Regions from separate parts of the Priestia sp. 179-F W1.4 NHS genome, predicted to be linked through region 3. Evidence: predicted binding sites of a transcription regulator. Region 3 holds the regulator's gene; each other region holds the start of a gene.
The links. The regulator Rex, encoded in region 3, represses fermentation and respiration genes when NADH is low (regulators of the CRP and FNR family bind a similar motif). The targets are predictions, from matches to a motif close to TTGTGAAATATTTCACAA.

Region 1 (7,675 bases), on a different contig from region 3:
AAGATTCAGGAAGGATTGCAGAGGGAACTATAAGAACATATCCCATGTGTATAACATGTAGGGTCCGTTAAGCAATTTACGAATAAAAAGAGGATTGGACTGATTAAAAATGAAAGTGAATTTTGAGAAATTTGGCGAACTAAACAATCAAGCTGTACATGCTTATACCTTATTAAATGATGAAGGGCTTAAAATCACCTGCCTTGACTATGGATGTGTGATATCAAATATTGAAATGCCGGATTCTGAAGGGAAGATTGAAAGTGTTGTCTTGGGATTTGATTCAATAGAACAATACCAAAAGTATTCTCCTTATTTCGGAGCTGTGGTAGGACGCGTAGCAGGACGTATAGGGGGAGCGGAGTTTCAGCTTAATGATGAAACCTATCGTCTAGAGAAAAATGAAGGAAATAACCATTTGCATGGCGGTTCAGAAGGGTTTAGCCACAAAATATGGCATGCAAAAACAATCGAGGCAAGTGATCACGTAGGTGTTGAATTTACATATGTAAGTAAAGATGGAGAAGAAGGGTACCCTGGCAATCTTGAAGTGAAAGTTACGTATACGTTGACTAATAAAAATGAGTTTCATATCTCTTACGAAGGAACAACAGATCAAGACACTCTTATCAATTTAACAAACCATACGTATTTCAATTTAAGCGGAAATCTAAAGGAAACGGTCTTAGATCATGTTTTAAAGCTGAAAAGTAACGAATTCTTAGAGCTGAATGATGATCTTTTACCTACTGGAGAAACGATAAGTGTCACAGATACCCCATTTGATTTTAGAGAAGGACATAGCCTCAAGGAAGGAGTGGAATCTACACATCCGCAAAATGTATTAGTTGGTAAAGGATACGATCATCCATTTCTTTTAGAAGCAGAAACTGAAAACCAGATGTCATTATTTGATCCAGCAAGCGGCCGCAAAATAGAAGTCAAAACGGATCAGCCTTCAGTTGTTCTCTATACGGGAAATCATCTAGACGAAGAATTTGAAATTAGAGGGGTTCACTCAGAGAAATACCTCGGTGTTTGCTTGGAAACACAAGGTTTACCAGACGCTATTCATCATAAGCAATTTCCTTCTTGTGTATTAAAGCCTGGTGAGAAATATGAAGCATCTACTCACTATACATTTATAACTGATCGCAGCCTGTAACAAAACGGAATGATAAAAAGGATTGCAACCGAGCCTCTGCCGATTGTAATCCTTTTTTATTCTTACTTTTTCTTTTGGCTTTTTGCACGATTAGCGTCAAGTTCAGCCGCATATTCTTCTTGAGACTTTCCTTGCTTTTGACTCTCAGACTGAATCTTTTTAAATTTGTTATCGTTTAAATTTGGCATATTAGCACCTCCTTGTAGACAGGGTTATTTTGTACAAACATTAAGGATTTATATGCTAAAAAGTTTTAATGAACTTGATTAGAAATTTCGCTTAATGCTGCGCCGGCTTCATCAACATATACGTTCACTGTCGCAAGGTCGCCGATTGCACAGATTCCAACCATATTATTATTCTCCACTACAATAATGCGGCGAATTTGATGATCGGCCATCATACGTGCACATTCATGAATATCCGTATCTGGAGAACAAGTAATCACATCTTTAGTCATACAATCATGGCAATGCACAGTGTTGCAATCTTTTCCATCTGCCACGCAGTTTAACACGATATCACGGTCTGTGATCATTCCCATTACTCGATTTTCTTGACACACTGGCACAGAGCCGCAATTAATATCACGCATTAATTTTGCTGCAGCTGTTACTGGGTCGTGCGGTGCACAAGCTTTCACATCTTTAGTCATAACTTCACGTACTGTAGTCATTTTTAATTCCTCCTTTTAAACATTCACCTCCGTATTTTCTCCATGCACATGCAGAATATGAGAATCAATAATTTCCTGAAAGCAAAAAATCTTGTAATAAAAGACGAATAAAAGAACGAACGCAGTGTAATAAACACATAAAAAAGAGCCTATTACACAAACTAAAGAGAATATGATTTAGCTTACATTTTCGTAACGGCAGGAGTTGGGTACATAATGAAAGGAAAGTTAACGCTTTTGGCAGTACTTTTATTGCCTTGGCTGTCTATAATAAAAGTTGATAAATTTGTCTTTAAAAGATACCTACCTGTTTTGACATTTAGTTCATTAGTTATTGCTTTTATCAGTGAGTTATCTAAAAGCTTTACATGGTGGAAAGTGAGGAAACCTCTTTTCCCTAAACTTTCAAGCGACGTTTCTTTTATATTTGGACCGTTTTTTATAGCTAATTTTTGGGCATTCAAGCTGACCTATGGGAATTTCAAAAAATATTTGTTAATTAACATCCTATTTGACTATCTATTTGCTTATCCCTTGACCAGTTTGGCAGAAAAATTAAAGGTATACAAAATGGTCAACATGACGCGGTTTCAACTTTTTGTGATCTCGATTGCCACTGCTTTTATTAATTATTTATATCAGTATTTCATAGAAGATGTAATAAGGCAAAGAAGGCAATAGCTGATAGTTCGTTAACGAGCTCACCGGCATTTAAGTGTCGCTTACTGCCAATTGTAGATGGTATTGAAGGCCTTCAAGTGTAGTACATAAATACTTAGCAGAGATCCTAAAAGTCCAATAAATAACGGAATAACAAAAAGAGAAGCGTGACGGAGAAGGTAAACCTCTTTCACGCTTCTCCGCTCTATTACGTACATAACCTTTATTTGTACACCGTCATGGGCAAGTATGTTAAAGATTGACCCGTAGCTGAAGCTGTTAAATGCGGTTCTAATTCAAAATCTTCAAATGGTTCGATATGAGAAAAGACCTCTAAAAATGCTTCTAAGATAATTGTCATTTCAAGTCGGGCAAGAGGGGCGCCCAAACAAAAATGAGGTCCGTTTCCGAACGTTAAGTGCTTTTTATTATTTGGACGATGAATGTCTACAGAAAAAGGGTTTTCAAACATATTTTCATCCATATTACATGCACTCATCCACGCAATAACGACATCTCCTTTTTTTAGCTTAACGCCTAATAGCTCGTTATCTTGTTTAACCGTGCGATCTCGTCTGGAGATATGAAACCGATATCGAAGCATTTCTTCTACTGCTTTTGGAGCTAATTCTCTATTGCTTCTCAGCTCGCTGTATAACGACTTGTCGTCATATAAAAAAGAATAAAACATATTTGCAATGGCGTGACTTGTGGTTTCAACTCCTGCACCTAAAAGCAGCATGGTAGCGTGCACAATTTCTTCATCTGTGAATGTTTCACCGTCAACTTCCGCTTGAATTAAGTCTGAAATAATATCATCAGAAAGGTTGGAGCGCTTTTCAACGACAATCGGGTAGAGATATTGAAAATATTCAGCTCCTGCACGTTGCTTTTCTTGTTCAATCTCTTTTAATCTTTCCTGGTCATAAGGCTGAAAAAGAATATCTACCCACTTTTTGAACTGATATCGGTCTTTTACCGGTACGCCGAATAAATCTGCTATAACTAAACTAGGAAAAGGAGAAGATAAATCTTCAACAATATTAATAGTTGAATTCTTTTGTATCTCTTCTACAAGGTCTGCTGCAATTTGTTTGATTCGCGGCTCCCAGTTCTTTAAACTGCGAGGAGTAAAGGCGGCAGCAAGCAAAGATCGCGCTTTCCGGTGGTCAGGAGGATCTAAGTTTGTAAGGTTGGTGATTGGAGATGTGCTTTTTTTCTTGCTATTATCTCCAACAAAAATAGTAGTTCTTTGTCCATCGCTTGAAAAAAATTCGTAGTTGCTCAAGACTTGTTTAACATGTTCGTATTGGAATACATTCCATGTGTTTGTTTCTTCATGAAAATAAACGGGGGAGTTGTTCAACATTTCTTTATACCATTGTATAGGGAAAAACTCTTCTGCACGTGATTGAAATTTTGGAATTTCTGTCACGGGAATGACTTCTTTGTTCATATGATCTTATTCCTCCTTCAAAATAGGTATAGATGTGGACTTTACTAGCTACATAGCGCTCAGTAGTTGTCACTTGCTAGATAAATAGTTACTTTGGGGAATTAACATATACTATTAGTACGTTTTTATACTACATGTATAAAAATATACTAATAGTATATAATTATTTTTACTTGGTTATCAAGGAAAAAGGATAAAATTCAAGTAGGAAAAGGCAGATAAGTTATACTAAATAAAAAGTAAATTGTAAACAGAGGAGTAACAGCAATGAATCAAAAACAGCTCGATATTTTAGGGCATACGCACCAGCTTTTTATGGAAAAAGGATACGTAGACACTTCGGTACAAGATATATTAGAAAGAAGCGGGATTTCAAAAGGAACATTTTATAAATATTTCTCATCTAAAAGCGAACTGCTTCTCTCATTACTTTCGTCTCTGCAAGAATCGCTTATTCTACAAAGAGAAAAAGTAGCCATTGAATATAGAGGGGATAATCAGAAGGGATTTCAAGAACAGCTGATCTTTATGCTGAACTTTGCAGAGCAAAACAAAATTCCTGAAATGATTGAAAGTACACTCGTTTTAAATGAAGTTAAAACATTTCATTATATAGAGGAATTAAAAGCTGCAACATTCAACTGGATATATGAACGTTTTCAGCAGATTTTTCCGTCTAAGACTTCTCCTTATTTATTTGATGGAGCTGTGCTGCTAGAAGGAATGCTTAACAATATGTTTAAAATGAACAAAGCGCTGGACTATCCATTACCTATTGAACAAATTGTCCGTTATTGCATGAAGCGTACAGAGGAAATCATAATCGAAGTAGCAGAACAAAAAGAACAGTTATTTAACCCTTCCGTTTACTCTGCGATATTTAATAAGAAAACAGAAAGTCATTTTTCGACAGATCTGACGCGTGTAACTGCGAAGTTAAAACGGGTGATTGAAAATAAACTAACAAATGAAGAGGAACGAAAGAGAAGTCTAGAATTTGTTACGTTTATATCGGATGAATTACTGCAAAATGATAAGGAGCCTCGCACGTTTATCATTCAGAGCTCTCTTTTATCGCTAGAGAAAATCAATACTCTCGCACAGACCAAAGAGCTAGAGGAATATAAGGAAGTCGTGACTCTCTTAACAAAAAATGATTGATTGGATGTTTCAGCAAGTAAAGCAAACAAACTAGTAAGAAATAAAGCTCCATACTTCATTACTCCCAAAAAGCTCTTCCAGTTAATAAGAACTGGAAGAGCTTTTTTACTTTTATCGGAATCTACGCGCTAGGAGAAAGATATTTCACACCACATTTAACCAAATATGTGACGAAATTATGGTAAAGCCATTTAAACTAAATAAAAATCGCTTCAAGTGTGAGAAATATCACACCTTTTAAACATACAACATGATAATTTTTTAGGAGTAAGCAATATGTCATGACAAACTTCAATATGTTAGGAGGTTTTTAGCTCTTTGATCTGTTGAGATGCATCTCTAATATGAACGTTTATATACCATTATTATGTACAGAGATTTAAAGGAAGGGAGCCTGAGCTGAGGTGAGAAAGCAAAAATCAATGCATATTGGCAAGTTAATCATTCTCTCCGTATTCATCACAATTTTTTTAGCAGGCTGTGATAGTCGTTATTTGATTTTAAATCCACAGGGGGCGGTAGCTCAAAAAGAATACCAGTTAATTATTTTTTCCATAATTTTATGCGCAATTGTCGTTATTCCTGTTTTAGGTCTGCTTGTGTATATCGTTTTACGCTACCGTGATAAGCCTGGAAACAAGGCTCCGTATCGACCAGATTGGGACGATAGCAAGCGTCTTGAATTTATTTGGTGGGGCATCCCCATTATTATTATTGGCATTTTAGGTTTCGCTACGGCCAAGACGACTTATGAATTAGTAGATCCGCCGAAAAAAGATGTAAAGCCGCTAACGATTGAAGTAACGTCTCTTGATTGGAAATGGTTATTCCAATATCCGGATCAAGATATTGCGACAGTCAACTATGTCGAAATTCCAAAGAATGTGCCCGTTCAATTCGTGCTAACGTCAGATGCACCTATGAATTCCTTTTGGGTACCCCAGCTAGGAGGACAATTATATACAATGCCGGGAATGGCCATGGGGCTTTGGCTACAAGCTAATCACAAGGGAGAATATTTTGGTTCAGGTGCTAATTTTACGGGTGAAGGGTTCGCTCATATGAACTTTAAAGTTAAATCTACATCGACAAAAGAATTTAATCAGTGGGTAAGGCAAGTAAAAGAAACAGCACCAGCTTTAACAAAAGCTGATTATAACAGTCTCGCAAAACAAGGTCTTTCTTTAGAGAAATCGTATTCTACCATTCCTAAAGGTTTGTTCCAAGAAACTGTCATTAAAAACGGTGGTCAATATTATAGTCAGCATCACCATATGAAAAATGAAGACATGAAGACAATGAATGTGGCTTCTGATGAACAAGCACATACACAGCACGAGCACCAGGAAGGAGGAAACTAAGTTGTTAGACAAATTAAAAGATTTTTCATCTCATTTTTTTGTGACAGGGGAGCCAATGATTTACGGAGCCGATGTCGCCATATTGTTAACACTAGCCGGTATTATTTTTATTCTTACGTATCTTAAAAAGTGGAAGTGGCTATGGCGTGAGTGCCTCACAACGGTGGATCATAAAAAAATTGGAATCATGTATATGCTCTCTTCATTGTTAATGCTGTTTCGAGGCGGAGTAGATGCATTATTGATGCGTATGCAGCTAGCATTTCCTCAGTGGCATTTTCTAGATTCTAATCATTACAACGAAATTTTCACTACGCACGGAACCATTATGATTCTATTTATGGCAATGCCGCTTATGTTTGCTTTCTTTAATATTGTTGTACCTCTTCAAATTGGAGCAAGAGATGTCGCCTATCCTTTTTTAAACGCGGTAAGCTTTTGGCTATTTTTCTTTGGCGCCATGCTTTTCAATTTGTCGTTTGTAATCGGAGGATCGCCAGATGCAGGGTGGTTGAGTTATCCGCCGCTTTCTGGCATGCAGTTCAGTCCTGGACCAGGTCAAGATTTTTATATTTGGGGCATTCAAATATCAGGTATTGGCAGCTTGGCTTCTGGAATTAATTTTATTATGACCATTTTAAAAATGCGTGCTCCTGGCATGAAACTTATGCATATGCCGCTATTCACGTGGTCTGTTCTAGCAAGCTGTATTATTATCATTTTCGCGTTTCCTGTATTAACCGTAACGCTTGCTTTATTGTTTATCGACCGCTTCTTTGACGGACACTTGTTTACCATGACCGGCGGTGGAAATCCGATGATGTACATTAACTTAATTTGGATGTGGGGACATCCTGAAGTGTATATTGTTGTGCTTCCGGCATTCGGCATTTTTTCTGAAATTGTTGCAACGTTTTCTCAAAAGAAGATATTTGGCTATAAATCTATGGTTTTTTCAATGATGATTATTAGCGTTCTATCGTATTTCACGTGGGTGCATCATTTCTTTACGATGGGTGCAGGTGCTAATGTAAATGTATTTTTTGCTATTACCACGATGGCCATCGGGATTCCAACGGGTGTTAAAGTGTTCAACTGGTTATTTACAATGTTCCGCGGCCGTATTCAAATGACCCAGCCGATGCTATGGACAATTGCTTTTATCCCGTGCTTTGTTGTGGGAGGAGCAACGGGTG
Region 2 (7,675 bases), on a different contig from region 3:
CAGAGTAAATATCTTCGCCTTCTTCTACTTTACCACCAGGAAATTCCCATAAGTTCGCTAGTGACATATTATTGGAGCGCAAGGCACAAAGTACTTCTTCTTTTTCATTTTCGATTACTGCGGCAACGACTTTTACTTTTTTCTTCATTAGTCATCCTCCTTAAGTAGCTTTTTACTTTATCATAACATAGGAGATTAGCGGGTTATATCCTAGATGATTTGTTCATAGATCATAGTGGAGTTATTCTATAATACATAAAATAAACATACTAAAACCACGTCTGTCACTCACAACAGACGTGGTTTCATTACGTATTAATGCTTTTTGTAAGGAGCGCCGTCCTTAGAAGGCAGTCCAGAAATGTATCCGACACCACCAGTTTCTTGAATGCCAATGCTTTCTTTCATTGCATTAGCTAACTCTTCTTTATCAACAGCGGTAATATTTTTGTCGCTGATGTCCTCGCCCGGGTGCTGATAGTTGCTTAGTACGTAGCGAGAGTTTTTAATGTTTTCTACTGCACGAAGTCCCGTTGCTTCTGCTCCCACTGGAACCGAAAGGATGCGTGATAGTTTTTTTGTTTTTACATTATAGGCCCATACAAAGTTGTTTGTGTGCAGTGAGCTGTCTTCTCCGATAAACAGTGTATTTAAGTCATTTGAATACGTAAGGTTATCAGGGTTGGCAATTTTATTTGGATCCGCTGTATTGCCGTATGCATCTGCTTTTTCTAGGTCTTGTCCAATCAGTAGCCCTTCCATACTTGCAGGAACGTAGCGGCTGTTAATCTTGCCTTTTGCTTGGTCTTTTTGATGCGAGCCTAAGTTCAGCTGGTAGGTCACACCAGACTCTAATTTTGGAAGCTGAATATCATCTTGTACAGCACCAGGCTCTTTTAGTATGGCACTATTTTGGTAAGAAATAGCCATATACGCTTTTTTGTCTTTTTTATTAACCGTTAGTCCTTCCATCTTGTTGAATTCAGACGTGGCACCTAGAATCGCACCGTATCTGCGTGATTCTAAAAAGGCAGCTGCTTTTTCCATGCCAGGCTTTACTTTTAAATATTCAACTTTTTTACTTGCGGCGGTTTTGACTGCTTTAAATCCTTTTGTAGGCTGGTCGGCTGTTTCAAAAATATCACTGAATTTTGTGCCTTTGTCGATTATTGTTTTCACTTCATTGTCTGTTGCATGGCCAAGCTTAATCCACTGAAGGTCGCCTTTCCCTCCATTTTTTGTGCTCGTTTGTTTAAACTTTGCGGCATAAAGAGTTCCTGCTGAGAAGTCTTTTTCCTTATCTGCTACATACATAAACATCATGGTATTAGACCCATCGTCTCCAAAAAGAGCGGTTTTATTATCTGGAAGTACCTGCATCATTTCATGTGAAAAACGGCCTGTGCTGTAATGTTTTACGACAGACGCATCGCCGCTTTCATCCACTGAAATTTCTGGAATCCAGCCGTAGTAGTAAGGGTTTGCTTTTGACGTGTCACCGAAATAAAGCTTAGCGAAGTTCGTAACGTCTTTATAAGAGCTAGATGCAGGGTCTTCAAAAGCGCGTGCATCAGGCTCGTATTCTTCTGAACCGAGGTGAGTACCCCAATCCGTTGTAGAGCCATTACACGGCGTCCACAAACCATTTACATTAGAAAAATCAATTTTTTTAGCATGGTTGACGGTTAGTTTTCCTGTTTTATCATCTCGGTCAACTTGTGTAAGCGTCATTGAAGCTGGGAGACCTGATACTTTATTTCCGGCATTATCAACTGAGTCATATTCATAGTGTGACACAATGTAAGATTTCCCGTTAATCGTGATAAAGCTGTTTGAATCCGGCGCATCTGATACATATGGTGATGGCTGATCAGGAACGCTTCGGTCAATAATTGGATCTCCGTTTACGTCAATTGGTGTACCTGCAGCAATTAACTCGCCTTTATTGTCGACAATTTTATCTTTTGAAAGAAAGAGTTGATTATAGTTAAGAGGAGTTTGTTCCACACTTCCATCTTTATACGTTACTTTTACAGATGCATCTGTATATGTTTTAACCATATTTTCAATCGTAGTAGGTGCTTTCATTGGCTGAAATTCGACGCTTTTGATTTGTTTTGGATGTTGAACTGGATGATGCTCTGCTGCAAAAGCAGAAGCGGCGCTAGAAGCTAAGAGAGTGAGAGATAGTCCAAGAGATACTCGTTTTTTCATGGTTGATAACCTCCAAATCATATTCATACACCTATTAAATCATTGGATTGTTGAGGAAATATAAAGAGAAGTGTTGTATTTGTTGAGTCATTGTTAAAAATATTGAACATTTATGTAAAAAGATCATCCACATATGAAATCGAGGATGCTTTATGGCACATGCTGCTTTTCTATTTTCTAACTGGAAACATCAACGATTATCTATGTTAAGATAAATGTAGATTATTCTCGTAAAATGGATAAAACTAGAATGAACTAAATTAAATAGATAGGGTGTACACATGAGAAAAGAAGTACAAGTTATAGCTAAAGAAGCTTTTATTAAAAAAGTGAACAAAGGTTATCCACTCATTGAAAAAGATGCGCTTGTTGATGGTCATAAACTGCAAGAAGAAGGCGTTATTATTAACTTAGTCACTCCAAAGAATCAATTCTTAGCCAAAGGCTATTATGGAAAACAAAACAAAGGCTACGGATGGATTCTGACGAAGAAGAAAAGTGAACAAATTGACGCGGCGTTTTTTGTACGAAAAATTCAGCGAGCTATTACCTCTCGTCACGATTTTTATGCGTCTGAAGATACAACTGCTTTTCGTGTATTTAATAGTGAAGGTGACGGAATTGGCGGCTTAATCATTGATTATTATGACGGATATTACGTCACGAGCTGGTATAGTGAAGGAATTTATCAATTTAAAGAATACGTTATTGAAGCTTTAAAATCTGCGCCTAACTTTAAAGGGCTGTACCAGAAAAAACGTTTCAACGTAAAAGGGCAGTATATTGAAGAAGATGATTTTGTCACAGGAAATAAAGGTGAATTCCCTTTAATTGTAAGAGAAAATGATATTCGTTTTGCCGTTTATTTAAATGACGGAGCGATGGTTGGGGTCTTTTTAGATCAGCGAGACGTCCGTAAAACGATTCGAGATAAATATGCAAAAGGAAAGACCGTTCTAAACATGTTTTCGTATACAGGCGCATTTTCAGTGGCGGCCGCTCTTGGAGGAGCTGCGAAAACAACAAGTGTCGACTTGGCCAATCGCAGCTTGGCAAAAACAATTGAGCAATTTAGTGTAAATGGAATTGATCACGAAGCACAGGACATTATTGTGGAAGATGTTTTTAAGTATTTTAAATATGCGGTTAAGAAGAATATGACGTTCGATCTTGTGGTGCTAGATCCGCCGAGCTTTGCTAAATCGAAAAAGCATACGTTCAGCGCGGCAAAAGACTACAAAGATTTATTAAAAGAAGCCATTGATCTTACAAAGCCAAATGGTGTCATTGTAGCTTCGACGAATGCAAGTAATTTTGATATGAAAAGATTTCATTCGTTTATTGAAAAAGCTTTTAATGAAAAAGGGGAACGTTACAAAATGATGGAGCAGTTCTCTCTTCCAGCTGATTTTAAAACAATAAAAGAATTTAAGTCAGGTGATTATCTCAAAGTTGTGTTTATTCAAAAAGTAAATCGTTAAATGCAAGGCTGCATGATGAACTCATGCAGCTTATTTATTCTGATGAAATAACGCTTACAAGCTATTTCGAAGGGAATAAAATGAAGGTGAAAGATAAAAATTGTCAATATGTATGATAAAATAATAAAGGAATTATGCTCAACGCTTCACAAATTTACAATATCATCCTTATGAAACGTATTTTTACAATTATTTTATTTTAAATGGGACAAGTATTGGGTACGAAGGGGAAAGAGCATACTACTACTATTATTATTTAAAAACATGAAAGGAGAAAGATTATGGCTGAAACAACTAAAAAGCCTGCCGGCGAAGTGAAGTTTATTCCTTTATTAATTTGTCTGGCAATCGGACTTGTTTTATGGTTTATTACACCTCCCTCCGGACTTGATGTGAAGGCTTGGCACTTATTCGCTATTTTTGTGGCTACTATCGTAGGTCTTATCATTAAACCATTGCCATTAGGCAGTGTAGCTATTTTATCTTTAACCATTATTGTATTAACTAATACATTAACACTTGAACAATCACTCAGCGGTTTTCAAAATACGACGATTTGGTTGATCGTTATTGCATTCTTTATTTCTAGAGGTTTTATTAAGACTGGTCTAGGAACAAGGGTTGCCTATATCTTTGTTCGTTTGTTCGGTAAAAAGACGTTGGGACTATCGTATTCTCTTATCGTAAGTGATTTACTTTTATCACCTGCAATGCCGTCTAATACAGCACGAGCTGGAGGAATTATTCTTCCAATCATTCGTTCTTTATCTGAAACATACGGATCGAGAACTGGAGACGGTACGGAGCGCAGAGTCGGTGCTTTCTTAACAAAAGTATCGTTTCAAGGCGATATGATTACATCGGCTATGTTCGTAACGGCAATGGCGGCCAATCCTCTTGCTGTTAAAATGACGGAACAAATTACAGGAAAGACTATTTCATGGGTTGGATGGGCAGCGGCTGCAATCGTACCTGGAATTATTAGTTTAATTGTTATTCCGCTCGTTATTTATAAGCTGTATCCGCCAGAATTAAAAGAAACGCCGGAAGCATCTGAAATTGCAGCAAAAAAACTAAATGAAATGGGTCCGCTAAAGAAAGAAGAATGGTACATGATTGGCGTATTTTTACTTCTTCTTGTGCTGTGGATTTTTGGCGCTAATTTAAATATTAATGCAACAACAACTGCTTTTATTGGTCTATGTGCGCTGCTTTTAACGCAAGTGTTAAGCTGGTCGGACATCAAAAAAGAACAGGGAGCATGGGATACATTAGTCTGGTTTGCTGTTTTGGTTATGATGGCAACTTTCTTAAATGATCTAGGCATGATTCCTTGGTTCAGTGATCTGATGAAAGGCACTGTTAGTCATATGTCTTGGATGACGGCGTTGATTATACTAGCTATTGCATATTTTTATTCTCACTACTTTTTTGCGAGTAACACGGCTCACGTCAGCGCTATGTACGCAGCATTTTTATCTGTCATCGTGGCCGCTGGTGCGCCTCCGTTACTATCAGCATTAATTTTAGCGTTCTTTAGCAATTTATTTGGCTGTTTAACTCACTACGGCAGTGGACCGGCACCGGTGTTCTTCGGTAGTGGATATGTAACGCAGCAAAAATGGTGGTCGCTCGGCTTTTTAATTTCAATTATTCATATTATCATTTGGATTGGAATTGGCGGCTTGTGGTGGAAACTGCTAGGTCTATGGTAAAAAAACAGTGGCGCAGGCCACTGTTTTTTTTATGCTTCAGCCCAAACGGATACAGAGCCGCCATTTACAGGGAAGTGTCCGTAGCCGTCTTCTTCAATCACAACTTGGTCTTCTCGGTTATTTGTGAAGTCGATCCACGTTTGTCCGCTTCGGTGTTCGCCGACGAACATTCTCTTTTCGCCGTCTTCGCCGTTTGACATCACCACAGCGCATCCAGACTTCTCAAATTCCTCTACACCATGCCTTACCCATCCAATGGTATTCGGGTGATCAAAATAATCGTCTTGCTGTCCGTATGCTTTGTCATAGCGTACGTGCAAGAGAGCAGAAATATCTTTTTCTTTTCCCTCAATTGGATGCTCTCCGCCTATCCCAAAATAGTCTCCGTAAAATACACAAGGATAGCCGTCTTCACGAAGTAAAATTAGAGCGTAAGCACTTTGTTTGAACCAATCTTCTACCCAAGATTCTAAAGATTCATTTGGCTGAGAGTCATGGTTATCTACAAATGTGACAACATTCAACGGATGAGTCTTAACCAATGTATCATCAAAAATTGTGGTTAAATCAAAATCTCTTCCTTGCTGAGAGGCTTCATGCAGTTTGTAATGCAGCGATACGTCAAACAAATCAATTTGATAATCAATAACGTCTAAAAATTCCTGACAGGCTGTTAATTCTGGATTCCAAAACTCTCCCACAAAATAAAATGGCTTTTCTTGAGAAGAGGACAATTCGTGAGCAAACTCTTTAATAAAATCATGGTTAATATGTTTAATGGCGTCTAATCGGTAACCGTCGCACTGCAGGGTGTCTGCTAACCATTTTCCCCATTTGATCATTTCTTCTCGAACTTCAGGGTGGTCGTAATCAATATTCGCAAACATTAAATAATCGTAGTTGCCAAACTCTTGATCAACATTTTCGTTCCAGCTTTTGTTTTCCCCGGCAATACGAAACACACCTTCTTTTCCGTTTTTATCATCGTAATCAGTGCCATTAAAATGATTAAAGTTCCATTTGAAAGAAGAATATTGATCGCCGCGCCCTTCAAATGTAAACTTTGTCCACCCTTCAATTTCAAAGGGTTCAGAAATCTCTTCTGTTCGGTTCATGGGGTCTACTTCAATGACGTGGAAGGTTTCTTTTTCATCCGCTGCAGCTTTATGATTCATCACAATATCAACATAGACATTAATTCCGTGATTATGACAGGCATCAATTGCTTCATGCAGCTCTTGCTTGGTTCCATACTTTGTACGAACGGTTCCTTTTTGATCAAACTCGCCAAGATCATATAAGTCGTAAACGCCGTAGCCATTATCCTCTGATGAAACACCTTTTGTAACCGGGGGAATCCACACGGAATCAATTCCTTGTTCTTTTAGTTGAGGAGCGAGCTCTTTGAGGCGTTTCCAATGCTCGCCATCAGCTGGCACATGCCATTCGAAAAATTGCATAATTGTATGATTCCGTTCCAAGTTAAATCATCCTCCTTTTAAATAAAAAGATATAATCGCTCACGGATAGTTCTTTAGAATCAAATGAGGAATTGATTATATTTTTTCTTTTAACGTTCCTGTTATCCCTATTCCTTAAACCTTTTTCAATATATGATGCTTAAGAAAATCTTAAGATTCCCCCTTCTTTTTTCTTAAGAAATGCAGTTTACAATAAAACCCATAGACGAAATGACCCATGATATACTTTTGAAAGGAGTGTGAGAAATCAATGAACGAATATGTGGTTTTAGTTGTAGATGATGAGCAAGAAATCCGCAATGGTATTGCTATTTATTTAAAAAATGAAGGTATTAAAGTCTTTACGGCCAAAGATGGAATCGAAGCCATAGAGATACTAAATAAAGAAAAAGTTCACTTGATTATTCTGGATATTATGATGCCAAGGCAAGACGGCATTTCAACAACGTTTAAAATTCGAGAACAAAAAAATATCCCGATTATTATGCTGAGTGCTAAAAGCGAAGATGCCGATAAAGTGCTTGGTCTGCAGGTAGGAGCAGACGATTATGTGACAAAACCTTTTAATCCATTAGAGCTGATAGCAAGAGTTAAATCACAGTTAAGAAGATATGTGACATTAGGTACCTATGAAGAAACAAAGACGATTAATATCCGAGGTCTCGTACTTGATATTGAGGCTAAGTCCGTCACTCTTGATGGGGAATTCATTAAGCTCACTCCCATTGAGTATAAAATTGTAGAATTATTAATGAAAAATGCAGGAAGAGTTTTTTCCATACAT
Region 3 (7,675 bases):
CAATGCGAAGCAAAAAGGTGAAGAGATTCTTCCACAAACACTTGCTGCTAGCTTTCAAGCGAGTGTCATTGATGTGTTAGTAACTAAAACGATTAAAGCTGCAAAGGAATATAACGTTAAGCAAGTTTTATTAGCAGGAGGAGTTGCTGCTAATAAAGGGCTTAGAGCAGCGCTAGAAGAGGCATTTGAACCCCTATCAAATATTGAGCTTATTATCCCGCCGCTATCTCTATGTACGGATAATGCCGCAATGATTGGAGCAGCAGCAAGCGTACGATTTGCTCAAGGAAAACGTTCAGATATGTCATTAAATGCAAACCCCGGTTTGGACTTGGAAGAGTAAGTGACGAATGAGATTTATTTCTCATTCGTCTTTTTTTGTGGATAAAAATGATTTATCAACAATATTCAATAAATTTAGAATTGACTGTGGATAATTATGTGGAAAAGTCCGTGCACTCAGTACACGGACCTGTTATCAACAAGTTTTAATTATGAAAATCAGACAGATATCCACTATTTATTCACAGAGTGGATAAAGCTTGCTCTTAAGCGCATGAACAAGTAAATAGGATGAATAGATACGCAAAAATATAGGCTACTCTTCTAGAAGCAGCTGTAATTCTTCCCACTCTTCCATTAATGTGGATAACTGTGAAGAAATTTTTTCATTTTCACCGTTTAATCTTGATACTTCTTCGTGATTTTGATAAATTTCAGGGTCACAAAGAAGTTCTTCATTCGCCGCTTGGGCGGCTTCTAATTTGTTTACTTTAGTTTCAATTTCTTCAATGCGGCGCGTTCGCTGTCTCATCAATTTCTTTTGTTCTTTATCTTGTTTATAGGACTGTTTATCTACTTTTACCGTACGTTCTTCGTTTGCTTTTATATTTTCTAATTCTTTGATTTCCTCTATTTCTGCTTTCTTTTCTACATAATAGTCATAATCTCCAAGAAATTCTTCTACTCCTTCAGGAGATAGCTCTGCTATTTTATTGGCAATACGATTAATAAAATAACGGTCATGTGAAACAAATAATAGAGTCCCTGGGTAATCAATTAACGCATTCTCGAGTACTTGTTTGCTATCTAAATCAAGATGGTTAGTAGGTTCATCCAAAATTAAGAAGTTAGCTTTTTGAAGCATAAGCTTCGCAAGAGCCAAACGTGCTTTTTCACCACCGCTGAGCGTGGAAACGATTTTCAGTACATCATCACCTGAAAACAGAAAATTTCCAAGCGCTGTACGGATTTCTTTTTCAGGTTTGGCTGGGTAGTCATCCCAAAGTTCATTTAAAACGGTTTTATTAGACGTTAAATTGGCTTGCTCTTGGTCGTAATAACCAACCATTACATTTGAGCCAAAGGAAATGGTTCCAGTCTTGAAGCTGAGTTTATCCACAATGCCTTTTAATAAAGTTGATTTCCCCACGCCATTAGGACCAACCAATGCAAGGCTTTCCCCTTTTTTAATGCGAAGGTTTGCCTCTTGGACGACATAGTTGTGTTCATCATATCCGATAGACACATCTTCCAGATTTAAGACTTCATTTCCGCTTTGACGTTCAATTTCAAACGAAAAACTAGCTGATTTTTCGCCTTCGTTAGGTCGATTTATTAACTCCATTCGATCGAGCTGTTTACGTCTGCTTTGCGCACGTTTTGTAGTCGATGCGCGGGCGATGTTTCGCTGAATAAAATCATTCAGCTTTGCGACTTCATCTTGCTGCTTTTCGTACTGACGCAACTCTTTTTCATATCGCTCTGCTTTTTGTACAAGGTATTTAGAGTAGTTGCCCGTGTACTTCACCGTTGTTTTTTGTACGACTTCATACACTTGATTTACGACTTTATCAAGGAAGTAACGATCATGTGAAACGATTAAAATAGCTCCTTCATACCCTTGCAGAAACTGTTCCAGCCATGCTAAAGTTTCAATATCTAAGTGGTTGGTAGGCTCATCCAGAATAAGCAAATCAGGCTTTGTTAAAAGCAGTTTTGCAAGAGCCAGGCGCGTTTTTTGTCCACCGCTTAAGGAGGAAATAGGGGTGCTGTAGTCAAAGTTTGAAAAACGGAAACCGTGAAGAATAGATCGTGTATCCGCTTCATACTGATAGCCGCCTAAATCTTTAAACGTTACTTGAAGCTGATCATACTCTTTGGTTAGTTTTTCGTATTGAACTGAATCATTAAAAATGTCTGGATCACCCATCTTCGTTTCAAGCGTACGTAATTCTTTTTCCATCTTCTTTAATGGAGCAAAGACAGTCATCATTTCTTCCCATATGGAGAGTGTTGACTCAAGAACTGTATCTTGTCCCATATAATCAATGGAAACACCCTTAGGTTTAATAATTTCTCCGCTGTCATAGGAAAGCTGCTCAGCAATAATTTTTAATAAAGTTGATTTACCAGCACCGTTTCGTCCCACTAGGGCAATGCGGTCTTTTGATTGTACTTCTAACTTTATATTCGATAAAATGGGTTCTGCCCCATAGTATTTTGTAATACCGTTCAATTGTAGAATAATCATTTTTTCACCTCTAGTAGTATATCCATAGTGTATTTTAACATATTTTTAACTACAAGTTCTTCCTACAAGCGTTTGTAATTTGTAGAGGGACAAGGACAAATGATGAAGCGAATGTTTTGATTCATGAAATAAAATGATTTTACCTGCACATTTTATACAGGATACTATGTTAAAATAAGAGATAAGTGCATCTCTGAACTTATCTATGATGGATGTAAAAAAATCCGTCATGACTAACAAACCGATCCTTTGAAGGGCTAATTGCTTCGTTCTACATACCGACTTTAAGGAGTGCTGAATAGACAAAAGCCGTCGAGGTGTGAAGCGGAGTATATATAAAACATGAGAAAAGAGAGAGAATTGGAAGCGCTACCTCAAAGCGGTTGATGCTTTGTGAAAGGTAATGCAATATGACTTGAAAATGTTAGTAATGACATACATGAACTGAGGGGGTACAACGTGAACACTGAACAATTAAAAATACCACAAGCAACGGCTAAGCGATTGCCGCTTTATTATCGTTTTTTGAAAAATTTGCATGCTTCTGGTAAACAGCGTGTGTCATCAGCGGAGTTAAGTGAGGCAGTGAAAGTGGATTCTGCTACTATTCGTCGGGACTTTTCTTACTTTGGTGCATTAGGAAAAAAGGGATACGGCTACAATGTGAATTATTTACTTACATTTTTCCGTAAAACGTTAGACCAAGATGAAGTAACGAAAGTAGCACTGATTGGCGTAGGGAATCTAGGAACGGCCTTTTTAAATTATAATTTTATTAAAAATAATAACACCAAAATTGAGTGCGCTTTTGATGTGATAGAAGATAAAGTAGGTACGAAAGTAGGCGACGTGCCGGTTTATCATCTTGACCAATTGGAAGATTATATGAGTGATGACATCTCAGTAGCGATTTTAACCGTTCCTGCCACTGTTGCTCAGCAAATTACTGATCGTTTAGTGAGTTGCGGAATTAAAGGAATTTTAAACTTTACTCCTGCACGCTTAAACGTACCGGATGAGATTCGACTCCATCATATTGATCTTGCTGTAGAATTACAGTCGCTCGTCTACTTTTTGAAAAATTATCCTGTTGAATAAGGCGGACTGTGTTACGATTTCCTTAAGTCTAAATTAATAAGGAGAGTGGGAATATGGGGATTGGAGCAGGCAGTTGGATTATTATTGCGATTGTAGCACTGCTTATTTTTGGACCGAAACGGTTACCGGAGCTAGGAAGATCAGTGGGCCAAACGCTTAGAGAGTTTAAGCATGCCGCTAGCGGTGCATCAGAAGATCGTGAAAAAGATAAACAGCGTCAAGTAGATGACAAAGAGTAAAAGGGTGATCATAGTATGACCGAACAAGAAATGTCAATATATGATCATATAGGAGAGCTGCGAAAACGCATTTTAATTGTTTTATTTTTCTTTGTGATTGCCACAATTGGCGGCTTTTTTATAGCGGATAAGGTTATTGTCTATTTACAGCATGCTGATGAGGCAAAGAATTTAACGATGAATGCATTTCGGTTAACAGATCCAGTTAAGATTTATATGCAATTTGCTGTTATTATCGGCTGTGTACTTGCAGCTCCTGTTGCACTGTATCAACTTTGGGCATTTATTAGTCCTGGTTTATATGAAAAAGAGCGTAAGGTAACGCTTGGATATATTCCTGTTTCCATTTTTCTCTTTATCGGCGGTGTCTCTTTTTCTTATTTTGTGTTGTTTCCATTTGTCGTTGATTTTATGACGCGCGTTTCTGATGAGCTGAATGTAAACCAAGTGATTGGCATTAATGAATACTTTTCTTTTTTAATGCAGCTCACACTGCCTTTTGGCCTGTTGTTTCAGCTTCCTGTCGTCGTTATGTTTTTGACGCGTTTAGGAATTATAACGCCTATGTTTTTATCTCAAATTCGAAAATATGCCTATTTCGTACTGCTAGTTATTGCCGCACTTATTACACCACCGGAATTGCTCTCGCACATGATGGTGACAGTGCCGCTTTTAATACTGTATGAAATCAGCATCATTATTTCCCGCATTTCGTATCGCAAAGTGTTAAAGGCAAGGGCAGAGCAAGAAAGAGAAGATGTTAGTATGTAAAAAAAACCACTGAAACAGTGGTTTTTTTATTTGGATGAATCATCTTGATTTTTATATTGCTGCTGCAATTTTTTAATTTTGTAGTGCAAGATAAAGATGCGAACCGCAAACCTGAAATCGAATGCGGCTACGAGTGCAAATAAGATTGTGGGGAAATTCCAGACGGTTTCCTGGGCATTTTGAATTGCCAAGTAGGTGAATAAAATCCCCATAATAATATAAATAAACCCTCGTGTTAAAGGGATATTCTTCATAAAAACATGCCTCCAAAAATGAACTGCATTTGTTCTGCTTGTTTTTGCATTTCTATAATTTTATCTGCAAAAATAGTTTGAGATAAAATAACGATTGTATTCATCAAAACATGAGCAATAATAGGTACAACAATTAGTCTCGTCCTTGCATAAAGGAATGCAAATACAAATCCCATAGCTGTATACACAAGTAAATGTTTAAAATCCCAGTGTACCGCAGCGAAAATAAGGGAACTAATAAATGCAGAGATAAAGAAATTGTATCGTTTGTGAAGAGAACCAAAAATAATCTTTCGGAAAATAATCTCTTCTAGTATTGGTCCAATAACAGACGTAACGACAATAAGGAACGGCGTTGCTTTAACAAGATTAACAATATTTTGTGTGTTTTCAGATACTTGGGTAATGCCAAGAGCGTGCTCAATCATACCTGCTACAGCTTGACCAGCCATAGCGAGAAACACCCCAAGGACTGACCAGACAACAGCAATCGTTTTTCCAGCATGTTCTATACGCATGGACATGTCACGGCGCAGCAGCAGTAAGACAATAAGTAAACCAAGGATAAAGCTAATGATAGTCCAATAAGTCAAAAGCATGACATTCGCTGTTCGAACTGGATAGTCATCAAACATTCCTGTTAATTTTAACAGCGGTATACCAACAACTCCTGAAAACTGCATAAGGATGTAGGTGAGGATAACATACCAATAACGTTTTTCCAATCTTCTATACTCCTTTAAAAGGTTTTTATGTATATATGTCGAAGAAGTACTGTAAAGTTAGTAATTTCTTCTTGCTCGTATTGTAACATACATATTATTGAACAGAGAAAAGAATGCTTTATTTCTCAAAATCGTCGAAATCTAAGACTATTATATGTAGTTGTCGTAAATTTTAAATTTTTTTTGTTTAATACTTGCAAAAAAAACCCACTTTGTTTTAATATAATAATTGTGTTAGCACTCGTTGAGGTTGAGTGCTAATAAAAATGCAAACATATTATTTGAGGAGGTTGTTTCACTTGTTAAAGCCATTAGGTGATCGCGTAGTGATTGAACTTGTAAAATCTGAGGAAAAAACAGCAAGCGGTATCGTGTTACCGGACAGTGCAAAAGAAAAGCCACAAGAGGGTAAAATTGTTGCTGTAGGTACAGGCCGAGTATTAGAAAGCGGTGAGCGTGTAGCTTTAGAAGTAGCTGCGGGCGATCGTATCATCTTCTCAAAATATGCGGGTACTGAAGTAAAATACGAAGGTACTGAATACTTAATTTTACGCGAAAGCGATATTTTAGCTGTAATCGGCTAATTTTAACCACAAACTTATCATACGTAAAAAATAGATTATTAAGAACATCTTGAGGAGGTCAAAGAACATGGCAAAAGACATTAAATTTAGCGAAGAAGCACGTCGTGCAATGCTGCGTGGTGTAGATACATTAGCAAATGCTGTAAAAGTAACGCTTGGACCAAAAGGTCGTAACGTTGTATTGGAAAAGAAATTCGGTTCACCGCTTATTACAAATGACGGTGTAACAATTGCAAAAGAAATCGAATTAGAAGACGCATTTGAAAATATGGGTGCTAAATTAGTAGCCGAAGTTGCTAGCAAAACAAACGACGTTGCTGGTGACGGTACAACTACTGCAACAGTTTTAGCGCAAGCAATGATCAGAGAAGGTCTTAAAAACGTAACGGCTGGTGCTAACCCAATGGGTATCCGTAAAGGTATGGAAAAAGCAGTAGCTGTAGCGGTTGAAGAACTAAAAGCAATCTCTAAACCAATTCAAGGTAAAGATTCAATTGCTCAAGTAGCGGCTATCTCAGCAGCTGACGAAGAAGTAGGTCAATTAATTGCTGAAGCAATGGAGCGCGTTGGTAACGACGGCGTTATCACACTTGAAGAATCAAAAGGTTTCACAACTGAATTAGAAGTGGTAGAAGGTATGCAGTTTGACCGTGGATATGCATCTCCTTACATGGTAACTGATTCAGATAAAATGGAAGCTGTATTAGATGATCCATACATCTTAATCACAGACAAAAAAATCGGTAACATTCAAGAAATCTTACCGGTATTAGAGCAAGTTGTTCAACAAGGCAAGCCGCTATTAATCATCGCTGAAGACGTAGAAGGCGAAGCTTTAGCAACATTAGTTGTGAACAAACTGCGCGGTACATTTACAGCTGTAGCTGTTAAAGCTCCTGGTTTTGGTGATCGTCGTAAAGCAATGCTACAAGACGTTGCTATTCTAACAGGCGGAGAAGTAATCACTGAAGAGCTTGGTCTTGACTTAAAAACAGCAGGCATCGATCAATTAGGTCGCGCTTCTAAAATTGTTGTAACAAAAGAAAATACAACAGTTGTAAACGGTGCAGGAAACGCAGAAGATATCCTAGCACGCGTAAACCAAATCAAAGCTCAGCTTGAAGAAACAACTTCAGAGTTTGACCGTGAAAAATTACAAGAGCGTTTAGCAAAACTTGCTGGTGGCGTAGCTGTAATCAAAGTTGGTGCGGCAACTGAAACTGAGTTAAAAGAACGTAAATTACGTATTGAAGATGCATTAAACTCTACGCGTGCTGCGGTTGAAGAAGGTATCGTAGCTGGTGGTGGTACTGCATTAGTAAATATCTATAATAAAGTAGCAAGCATCGAAGCTGACGGTGACACTGCTACAGGTATCAACATCGTATTACGTGCGATTGAAGAGCCTGTACGTCAAATCGCTCACAACGCTGGTTTAGAAGGATCAGTAATCGTTGAGCGTCTAAAAGGC

Region 1: the regulator Rex is predicted to act here: its motif matches at 5,335-5,352, upstream of ACH0CI_RS15510 (cytochrome c oxidase subunit II).
Region 2: the regulator Rex is predicted to act here: its motif matches at 3,830-3,847, upstream of ACH0CI_RS18825 (anion permease).

Annotation. Positions count from the first base shown of each region.
Region 1 is NZ_JBIQFF010000003.1:44,014-51,688, forward strand. It holds gene ACH0CI_RS15480 (aldose epimerase family protein) at 110-1,165, shown strand; gene ACH0CI_RS15485 (hypothetical protein) at 1,228-1,353, opposite strand; gene ACH0CI_RS15490 (CBS domain-containing protein) at 1,419-1,841, opposite strand; gene ACH0CI_RS15495 (hypothetical protein) at 2,058-2,522, shown strand; gene ACH0CI_RS15500 (cytochrome P450) at 2,725-3,957, opposite strand; gene ACH0CI_RS15505 (TetR/AcrR family transcriptional regulator) at 4,225-5,118, shown strand; gene ACH0CI_RS15510 (cytochrome c oxidase subunit II) at 5,541-6,479, shown strand; gene ACH0CI_RS15515 (cbb3-type cytochrome c oxidase subunit I) at 6,481-7,675, shown strand, end outside.
Region 2 is NZ_JBIQFF010000004.1:44,365-52,039, forward strand. It holds gene ACH0CI_RS18810 ((deoxy)nucleoside triphosphate pyrophosphohydrolase) at 1-148, opposite strand, end outside; gene ACH0CI_RS18815 (PhoX family protein) at 316-2,214, opposite strand; gene ACH0CI_RS18820 (class I SAM-dependent rRNA methyltransferase) at 2,496-3,695, shown strand; gene ACH0CI_RS18825 (anion permease) at 3,977-5,410, shown strand; gene ACH0CI_RS18830 (alpha-amylase) at 5,440-6,891, opposite strand; gene ACH0CI_RS18835 (response regulator transcription factor) at 7,142-7,675, shown strand, end outside.
Region 3 is NZ_JBIQFF010000019.1:8,585-16,259, reverse strand. It holds gene tsaD (tRNA (adenosine(37)-N6)-threonylcarbamoyltransferase complex transferase subunit TsaD) at 1-343, shown strand, start outside; gene ACH0CI_RS26625 (ABC-F family ATP-binding cassette domain-containing protein) at 599-2,533, opposite strand; gene ACH0CI_RS26620 (redox-sensing transcriptional repressor Rex) at 2,993-3,631, shown strand; gene tatA (twin-arginine translocase TatA/TatE family subunit) at 3,685-3,870, shown strand; gene tatC (twin-arginine translocase subunit TatC) at 3,886-4,641, shown strand; gene ACH0CI_RS26605 (YdiK family protein) at 4,668-4,895, opposite strand; gene ACH0CI_RS26600 (CPBP family intramembrane glutamic endopeptidase) at 4,892-5,620, opposite strand; gene groES (co-chaperone GroES) at 5,920-6,204, shown strand; gene groL (chaperonin GroEL) at 6,272-7,675, shown strand, end outside.